One region of the Streptomyces sp. NBC_00659 genome, then DNA from elsewhere that is predicted to be linked to it. Evidence: predicted binding sites of a transcription regulator. Region 1 holds the regulator's gene; the other holds the start of a gene.
The links. The regulator HspR, encoded in region 1, represses chaperone genes until heat shock. The targets are predictions, from matches to a motif close to TTGAGNNNNNNNNNCTCAA.

Region 1 (4,420 bases):
CCGCGCCCCTTGCAACAAGCTGAAGGGCCGCCGCCCGACCCCCCGGACACGCCCCGGCACACGCTCCGAGACCCTCCGCCCGAATCCCCGACTCCGTTTCCTTCCGGGGGACTTGCGGCGAGCGCACCCGCCCCGGCCGCAGCCGCCGACGACGCTCGGCCTCAAGGAACCGGAGGTTGCGCGGGAACGGGCACCGCGACGAAAGTCCACCGGACCCGCAAACCGCCTGACCGCCACCCGCGGGGCGATGGGCGGGGCGGTGGGCACGGGGCGATGGCACGGGGCGATCATGCCGAAAGGGGGGCGTGCGGCCCCAGAGGGCGCCGTGGGGGCCGGGGCGCGCCGGGGCGGCGGCGGGGGGCTCCGGCGCGGCGGGAGGCCGTGCAGCGCCCTCCTGGGAGGCCTTCCGGGCCGGGCCGGTACGGGAACGGCCCCGGCCGCGGGTGGGCGCCGTCGGCGCGCACCCGCGAGCGGGGCCGGAACCGTGCTCGCCGGCCGTCTCGGTGCCGAGACGTCCGGGCGGAGCGTCCTACTTGATGCCGAGCGAGCTGCAGAGCGCCTTGTAGGCCGTCGTGCAGATCTTGTCGACGGTGTAGATGCCGTCCTGGACGACCGTGTTCTCGATGTTTTCCTTGGTGAGGGCCACCACGGGCACGAGCTGGGACGGGACGTCCTTGTTCGTGGGGCTGCTGACCTTGTCGCGGGTGAGCGCGTCGAACTCGATCGTCCGTCCCTGGACCCGGGCGACGGCCATCTCGGCGGCGGCGTTGGCCTCCTGCGGGTACGACTTGTACACGCTCATGTACTGGTCGCCCTTGATGATCCGCTGCACGGCGATGAGCTCGGAGTCCTGACCGGTGACCGGCGGCACCTTGCTGACACCCGCGGCCTTGAAGACGTCGATGACCGCGCCCGCGATGCCGTCGTTGGCGGCGTAGACACCGGCGATGTTGCTCAGACCCACGGCCTGGATGGACTTCTCCATGTTGGCCTTGGCGTTGACCGGGTTCCAGTCCTTGGTGTCGTACTCGGCGGCGACGATCACCTTGTCCTTGAGCTCGGACTCGGCGCCCTTCTTGAACTGCGCGGCGTTCGGGTCGGTCAACGAGCCGTTCATCATGATGATCTTCTTCGAGGCCGTGTCGGAGCCCAGCGCGGCCGCCAGGGCCTTGCCCTGGGTCTCGCCGACCAGCTCGTTGTCGAAGGAGATGTACGCGTCGATCGGACCCTGCGCCAGACGGTCGTAGGCGATGACCGGGATCCCGGCCTCCTTGGCCTTGCGCACGCCCTTCGCGATCGACACCGAGTCCACGGCGTCCACGAGGATGACGTCGACCTTGTCGTCGATCATCTGCTGCATCTGGCGGAGCTGCTTGGCAGCGTCCTGCTCCGCGTTCAGGTAGAGGACGTCACCCTGCTTCTCGGTGAGCTTCTGAACCTGCTCCCGGATGATCGGGTAGTCGAACTTCTCGTAACGGGTGTTCTCCTTCTCCGGAAGGAGCAGGCCGACCGTGATGTCGTCGCCCTTCGTGGCGCTGGCCGAGCTCCCACTCCCACCGAAGTCGACCACGCCGCATCCGGCGAGGGTGAGGGCCGTGGCGGACGACGCCACGGCTATGACGGTACGGCGGAGGCCGGTGTTACGAGTCTTCACAGCAGGTGCCTTCCGGGCGAGGTTGCAGCATTGCGACCCAGGTGGCTGAAAGCCAACGCGGCGATCACCTCAGCGTCAAGGAGTAATCACTTAACGAGATGGCAACGGCGTTTCGTGTTCCACAAGTGAACGCGACGGGAAAATACTACGCCCATCCACCGATCGATCCCCTCAGCTTCACCTTCCGTCATTCACATGGACATCCCACGTCCGTTCACAGGAGTCGCGATCGCCGACGGTTTTTAACCGCCGTTGACGATCGGTCAGACCCGAAGAAACACATGGACAAGGACACTCCCGCGCGAGGCGCCCCCACCTCGGCCCCCACGCTCACCCCTGCGCGCCGGCCACTCGGCGCGGCCGGCGCGGCCGCCCTCGCAGTGACCAAGCGCACACCGCCGCTTCATTGACGGCAATTCACCGCGAACACCTCTTATCGCCGCCCGCTCCCGCACGACGAAAGGGACGTCCCGAACCTCCGCCACCGGGCCTATACGGACGACATACGCAAAACAGACCTCAGGGAGAAGGTTTCAGCCACTCGGTCAAAAACGGTCAACCTCGCCGCTCCGGCCGGAAAGCGCGGGGCACGCGAAAGGGCCCGGAGGTCGATGACCTCCGGGCCCTTCGGGTTCGTCCGGTACCGCCCGGGCGACCGGGTTCAGTCGGCCGCCCGCTTGGGACGCCACACCACCAGCGCGCTCGTCTGCTGGACCTCCTGGTACGGGACCAGGTCACGCCGGTAGGAGGCGTGCACGGCGGCCTCGCGCTGCTGCATGGCGGCCGCGGCACCGTCGAGGGCCGACTCCAGCTCCGCGACACGGGACTGGAGCGCGGCCACCTGGTTCTCCAGCTCGATGATGCGCTTGATGCCGGCGAGGTTGATGCCCTCGTCCTGCGACAACTGCTGGACGGTGCGCAGCAGCTCGATGTCGCGGGCCGAGTAACGGCGGCCCCGGCCGGCCGTACGGTCGGGAGAGACCAGACCGAGCCGGTCGTACTGACGCAGGGTCTGCGGGTGCAGTCCGGAGAGCTGGGCCGCCACCGAGATGACGTAGACCGGGGTCTCCTCGGTCAGTTCATAGGGGTTGCGTCGACGACCGGTCGTGTCCATGGCTCCGTCATGCTCCCTTCGCGGCCTGGAACAGCTCCGCCCGCGGATCCTCACCCGCGGTCGCCTCGCGATACGCCTCGAGCGCGTCACGAGCCTTGCCGGACAGGTCCTGGGGGACGACCACCTCGACGGTGACCAGGAGGTCGCCCCGGGTGCCGTCCTTGCGGACCGCGCCCCTGCCCCGGGCGCGCATGGTCCGTCCGTTGGGCGTGCCCGGCGGAAGCTTCAGGGTCACCGGGGGGCCGCCCAGCGTCGGGACCTTCACCTCGCCGCCCAGTGCCGCCTCCGTGAAGGTGACGGGCACGGTGACGGTGAGGTTGTCGTCCTTGCGGCCGAAGACCGGATGGGCGTCCACGTGGACGGTGACGTACAGGTCACCGGCCGGGCCGCCCCGCTCGCCCGGCGCGCCCTTGCCCCGCAGCCGGATCCGCTGGTTGTCGCTGACCCCCGCGGGGATGCGGACCTGCATCGTGCGGGACGACTTGGCCCGCCCGCTGCCGGCGCACTCCATGCAGGGGTGCTCCGCGATCAGGCCGCGGCCCTTGCAGTCCGGGCAGGGGTCCGTGAGCGAGAACCCGCCGCCCGAGCCCCGCGCCACCTGGCCGGTGCCGACACAGGTCGGGCACACGCGCGGTGTGCCGTTCTTGTCGCCGGTTCCCGAGCAGGCCTTGCAGGGCGCCTGCGAGGTCATGCGCAGCGGAACGGTCGCGCCGTCCACCGCCTCCGTGAAGGAGAGTGTGACCTCGGTGTCGATGTCCTGGCCGCGCCTGGGCTGGGTACGCGTGCCCGTGGCGGGGCCGCCGCCGCGGTTGAACAGGCCCCCGAAGACGTCACCTATGCCGCCGCCGAAGCCGCCGGCTCCTCCCGCTCCCTGACCCTGGGCACCGCCTCCGAAGAGGTCGCCCAGGTCGAAGTTGAAGTTGCCGCCGCCCGCGCCGGGACCCGGCCGGAAGCCACCGCTGCCGAAGAGGGCGCGTGCCTCGTCGTACTCCTTGCGCTTCTTGGGATCGCCGAGCACGTCGTTCGCCTCGGAGATCTCCTTGAAGCGCTCCTCGGCCTTGGCGTTGCCCTTGTTGGCGTCCGGGTGGAACTCGCGGGCGAGCTTCCGGTACGCCTTCTTGATCTCGGCCTCGGTGGCGTCCTTGGGGACGCCGAGGACCTTGTAGAAGTCCTTCTCGATGAAGTCCTTGGTGCTCATCCCCGACGTCCCTCCTTCCTCGTCCGTTCAAGCTCAGCCCTCGTCCGGGCCACCGCTCTCCTTGTCCTCGGCCGACTCGGCCTGATCCTCGGCCTTGACCGGCTGCGCCCCGGGCTGCGGCTCGGCGACGGCCACCCGCGCGGGGCGGATGGTGCGTTCGCCGAAGCGATACCCCGGCTGCAGAATCGCCACGCACGTCGTCTCCGTGACGTCCGGCGCGTACGAGTGCATCAGGGCCTCGTGGATCGTCGGGTCGAAGGGCTCGCCCTCCTTGCCGAACTGCTGGAGCCCCATCTTCGCCGCGACGGTCTCGAGGGACTCGGCGACGGACTTGAATCCGCCGACGAGCTCCCCGTGGTCCCGCGCGCGGCCGATGTCGTCGAGCACGGGCAGGAGTTCGGTCAGGAGGCTCGCCACGGCGACCTCCCTGACCGCGATCCGGTCGCGCTCGACC
Region 2 (4,420 bases), 1.2 Mb from region 1:
CTCGCAGACGGGCCGCGATGGCGTCGACGATCGTGGGGTCGTCCTCGACGACCAAAACCCGGCGCTGAGCGCCCGGGGTCGCCGCCGTGCCGTTCTGGGAGGTGTGTGTCTGCTCCATCGCCCGCCCCTGAAGTGTGCTTTCCGGAATCCGTGGGGTGATCCCATGACTGCGCTTGACGCTTGAATGATCCGCGTCAGGCAAGCAGGGTACGGGCAGTGGGTGCGGCTCGGCTATCCAGGCCTCACCGCGAGATGCACCACGTCGGGAACGCCCCGGGCAACGGGGATCACTTCGGTACGGACCTGTCGGAATCCGGCATTCCGCAAGGTAACTTCAAATTCCGGAGAGGGCTGCGCCGACCACACGGCGAGGACGCCGCCAGGCCTCAACGCCCTTGCGCAGCCTGCCAGTCCGGACGCACCGTACAGTCCCGCGTTGCCTTCGGTGACCGTCCAGCCGGGTCCGTTGTCGATGTCGAGACACAGGGCGTCGAACGTGTCGGAGATCTCATTGACGTAGTCGACGAGGTCCCTCTCGACGATGTCGGTGCGCGGATCGGCGAGCGCCTCCGCGGACAGTTCGGCGAGCGGGCCGCCCCGGTGCCAGTCGATGATGGCCCGTTCGCGCTCGACAACTGTGATGCGCCCCCAGTGACGGTCGGCCGCGGCGTGCGCCAGCGAGAACCCGACGCCGAGCCCGCCGATCAGCACGCTCGGCTCCGGGCGCCCGTCCAGCGCGTCGTACGCCGCGTCCATGAGCAGCCGCTCGGAACGCCCGTCGGAGGTGTCCATCAGGAAGCATCCGTTGGCGATGATCTGGAGCAGTGCTCCGTGGCGCCGCAGCACGACCTCGCCGTACGGGCTCTGACGGCGGTCGATGACTTCGGGAGTCTCGTACGAGGCGGTCATGGCCGCCATCCTGGCATTTTCACCTGTACGGGTCGCGGGAATCGGCCGGGGGCGGGGAGATGGCGTGAAGGGGTGACGGCGGGCGCGGCGAGGTTGACGCGGCGCCGAGCCGGAGGCCCCGGACGCGGCTCAGGCTGGCCCTCGACGACCGCCGACCCGAGCCTCCGTCCTTACCGGCCGGGCCTCCACGCTCACCGGCTGGGCTTCCGCTCCCACGGGCTGGGCCTCCGCCTTACCGGCCGGGCTTCCGCCCTCGGCCGACCGAGCCTCCGCCCTCCGCCGGCGGATGGGGAGATGGCGTGAAGGAGTGACGGCGGGCGCGGCGAGGTTGACGCGGCGCCGAGCCGGAGGCCTCGGGCGCGGATCGGGCCGGCCCTCGGCGACCGCCGACCCGAGCTGTCGCCGTCCGCCGGCCGGGCTTCCGCTTTCCGCCGGCCGAGTCTCCGCTCCCACCGGCCGAGCCCTCGCGTCCGTCGGCCACTCCCCGAGCGGCCGTCCATCGGTCACTCCCCGAGTGGCTCACGGGCCTCTTCGTCCGCCCCCTCGCGGACAAGAAGCGACCCGTTGAGCCGTAAGAGGGACGGCCGGGCGCCTGTTCAACGGCGGGGTGCCCCGTTCTGGGCGTCGGACGCGGACTGCCAGGCCTGCACGCCCGCCAGGGAGGCCTCCTTGGCCTGTCGCCACTTCATGGCCGCCACCTGCGAGGGAGGCACATCCATGGCGCGGAGCATGCGCCGGCCCGCGGCGAACACGGCGGCGGCCGCGATGACCATGCCGGTGCACGCCACCAGGGCACCGGCCGCGGTGAGCACGGCACCGGCCGTGACGAGCCGGGTGTCGATCTCGAGCTTGTTCTGGGCGAGGTGATGGTTCATGACTCCAACCATCCGAGGCCGGTGGCCACCTCGCATCCCGAAGACGGCCCGGGAGGCCCCGAAGCGCACGAGGCCGGGACGCCCGCACCGGGTTCACAAGCGATCGCTCACAGCGAACGGCCTCCGGGGAACATTGCGGAGTCCCCGTGCATTGAGTCGGCATAGCTCAACTTGACTGCCGAAGGGGAGATCATGGCTTCGACGTCCGCATCACTCACTCTGCCCGTGCTGCCGCTCGACGACGAGGTAGTGCTGCCCGGAATGGTGGTTCCGCTGGATCTGAGCGACCCCGATGTGCGGGCCGCGGTGGAGGCCGCTCAGGCCGCCGCCCGTTCAACGCCCGGGAAGCCTCAGGTACTCCTGGTGCCGCGTATCGACGGGACCTACGCGAGCACCGGTGTGCTCGGCACGGTCGAGCAGGTCGGCCGGCTGGCCGACGGTGACCCGGGCGCGCTGATCCGAGGGCGTGGGCGCGTGAGGGTGGGCGCGGGGACCACGGGTCCCGGCGCGGCACTGTGGGTCGAGGGCACCCGGGTCGAGGAGACCGTGCCCGACCCGCTGCCCGGCCGGGTCACCGACCTGGTGAAGGAATACAAGGCCCTGGCCACGAGCTGGCTGCGCAAGCGCGCCGCCTGGCAGGTCGTGGACCGGGTGCAGCAGATCGACGACGTTTCCGCCCTTGCCGACAATTCCGGTTACTCACCGTTCCTTTCCGTGGAACAGAAGGTCGAGCTGCTGGAGACCGCCGACCCGGTGGCCCGGCTGAAGCTCGCCACCGAACAGCTCCGCGAGCACCTCGCCGAGCAGGATGTCGCCGAGTCCATCGCCAAGGACGTCCAGGAGGGCGTCGACAAGCAGCAGCGCGAGTTCCTGCTGCGGCGCCAGCTGGAAGCCGTACGCAAGGAGCTGCGCGACCTCAAGGGAGAGGAAGGAGAGGACGAGTCCGGCGACTACCGCGCCCGTGTCGAGGCCGCCGACCTTCCCGAGAGTGTCCGCGAGGCCGCCCTCAAGGAGGTCGAGAAGCTGGAGCGGTCCAGTGACCAGTCGCCCGAGGGCAGCTGGATCCGGACCTGGCTCGACACCGTCCTGGAGCTGCCGTGGAACGAGCGGACCGAGGACGCGTACGACATCCGGGGCGCCCAGGCCGTGCTCGACGCCGAGCACGCCGGTCTGGACGACGTGAAGGAGCGCATCACCGAGTACCTCGCCGTGCGCAAGCGGCGCTCCGAGCGCGGTCTCGGAGTCGTCGGCGGCCGGCGCGGCGGCGCCGTCCTCGCGCTCGTCGGCCCGCCCGGTGTCGGCAAGACCTCACTGGGCGAGTCCGTCGCGCACGCCATGGGCCGCAAGTTCGTCCGCGTCGCCCTCGGCGGCGTCCGGGACGAGGCCGAGATCCGCGGACACCGCCGTACGTACGTCGGCGCGCTGCCCGGCCGGATCGTGCGCGCCGTCAAGGAGGCCGGGTCGATGAACCCGGTGGTCCTGCTCGACGAGATCGACAAGGTCGGCTCCGACTACCGGGGCGACCCGGCGGCGGCGCTGCTCGAAGTCCTCGACCCGGCGCAGAACCACACCTTCCGCGACCACTACCTGGAGGTCGAACTCGACCTCTCCGACGTCGTGTTCCTCGCCACGGCCAACGTTCTGGAAGCCATCCCGGAGGCACTGCTCGACCGTATGGAGCTGGTCCGCCTCGACGGCTACACCGAGGACGAGAAGGTCGTCATCGCCCGGGACCACCTGCTGCCGCGCCAGCTGGAGCGGGCGGGCCTGGAGAAGGACGAGGTCGTCCTCGACGAGAGCGCGCTGCGCAAGCTCGCGGGGGAGTACACCCGGGAAGCGGGCGTGCGGAACCTGGAGCGGGGCATCGCGCGGCTGCTGCGCAAGGTCGCGGCCCAGCACGAACTGGGCCGCCGGGAGCTGCCGTTCACGGTGAAGGACACCGACCTGCGCGAGCTCATCGGGCGTCCGCACCATGTGCCCGAGTCGGGGCAGGACCCGGCCGAGCGCCGTACGGCGGTGCCCGGCGTCGCCACGGGTCTCGCGGTCACCGGCGCGGGAGGTGACGTCCTCTATGTGGAGGCGTCGCTGGCCGACCCGGAGACGGGCGCGGCCGGTCTGACCCTCACCGGCCAGCTCGGGGACGTGATGAAGGAGTCGGCGCAGATCGCGCTCTCCTTCCTGCGCTCGCACGGCGCGGAGCTCGAACTCCCCGTCGGCGATCTGAAGGACCGGGGCGCGCACATCCACTTCCCGGCGGGCGCGGTCCCCAAGGACGGCCCGAGCGCGGGCGTCACGATGACGACCGCCCTGGCGTCGCTGCTGTCGGGCCGGCTGGTCCGCACCGATGTGGCCATGACGGGTGAGGTGTCGCTGACCGGCCGTGTCCTGCCGATCGGCGGGGTGAAGCAGAAGCTGCTCGCCGCGCACCGGGCGGGTGTCACGACCGTGATCATCCCCAAGCGCAACGAGGCCGATCTGGACGACGTCCCGGCCGAGGTCCTGGAGAAGCTCGACGTCCACACCGTCACGGACGTCCGCCAGGTCCTGGAGCTGGCACTGGCGCCGGCGACGAACAGCGCTGTGCCGGAGGTTTCGGTGGCCGCGTGACGGAGGCTGCCGGAAGGGAAGGCCCGGGT

Region 2: lon (endopeptidase La) is a predicted target of HspR. The motif match lies at 1,936-1,954, and genes of this name have one in related genera.

Annotation. Positions count from the first base shown of each region.
Region 1 is NZ_CP109031.1:5,153,604-5,158,023, reverse strand. Features, by position in the region: gene OG410_RS22425 (sugar ABC transporter substrate-binding protein) at 530-1,612, opposite strand; gene OG410_RS22420 (heat shock protein transcriptional repressor HspR) at 2,316-2,768, opposite strand; gene dnaJ (molecular chaperone DnaJ) at 2,776-3,966, opposite strand; gene grpE (nucleotide exchange factor GrpE) at 4,000-4,420, opposite strand, start outside.
Region 2 is NZ_CP109031.1:6,352,685-6,357,104, forward strand. Features, by position in the region: gene OG410_RS27855 (response regulator transcription factor) at 1-118, opposite strand, end outside; gene OG410_RS27860 (spermidine synthase) at 232-909, opposite strand; gene OG410_RS27865 (hypothetical protein) at 1,506-1,784, opposite strand; gene lon (endopeptidase La) at 1,977-4,391, shown strand.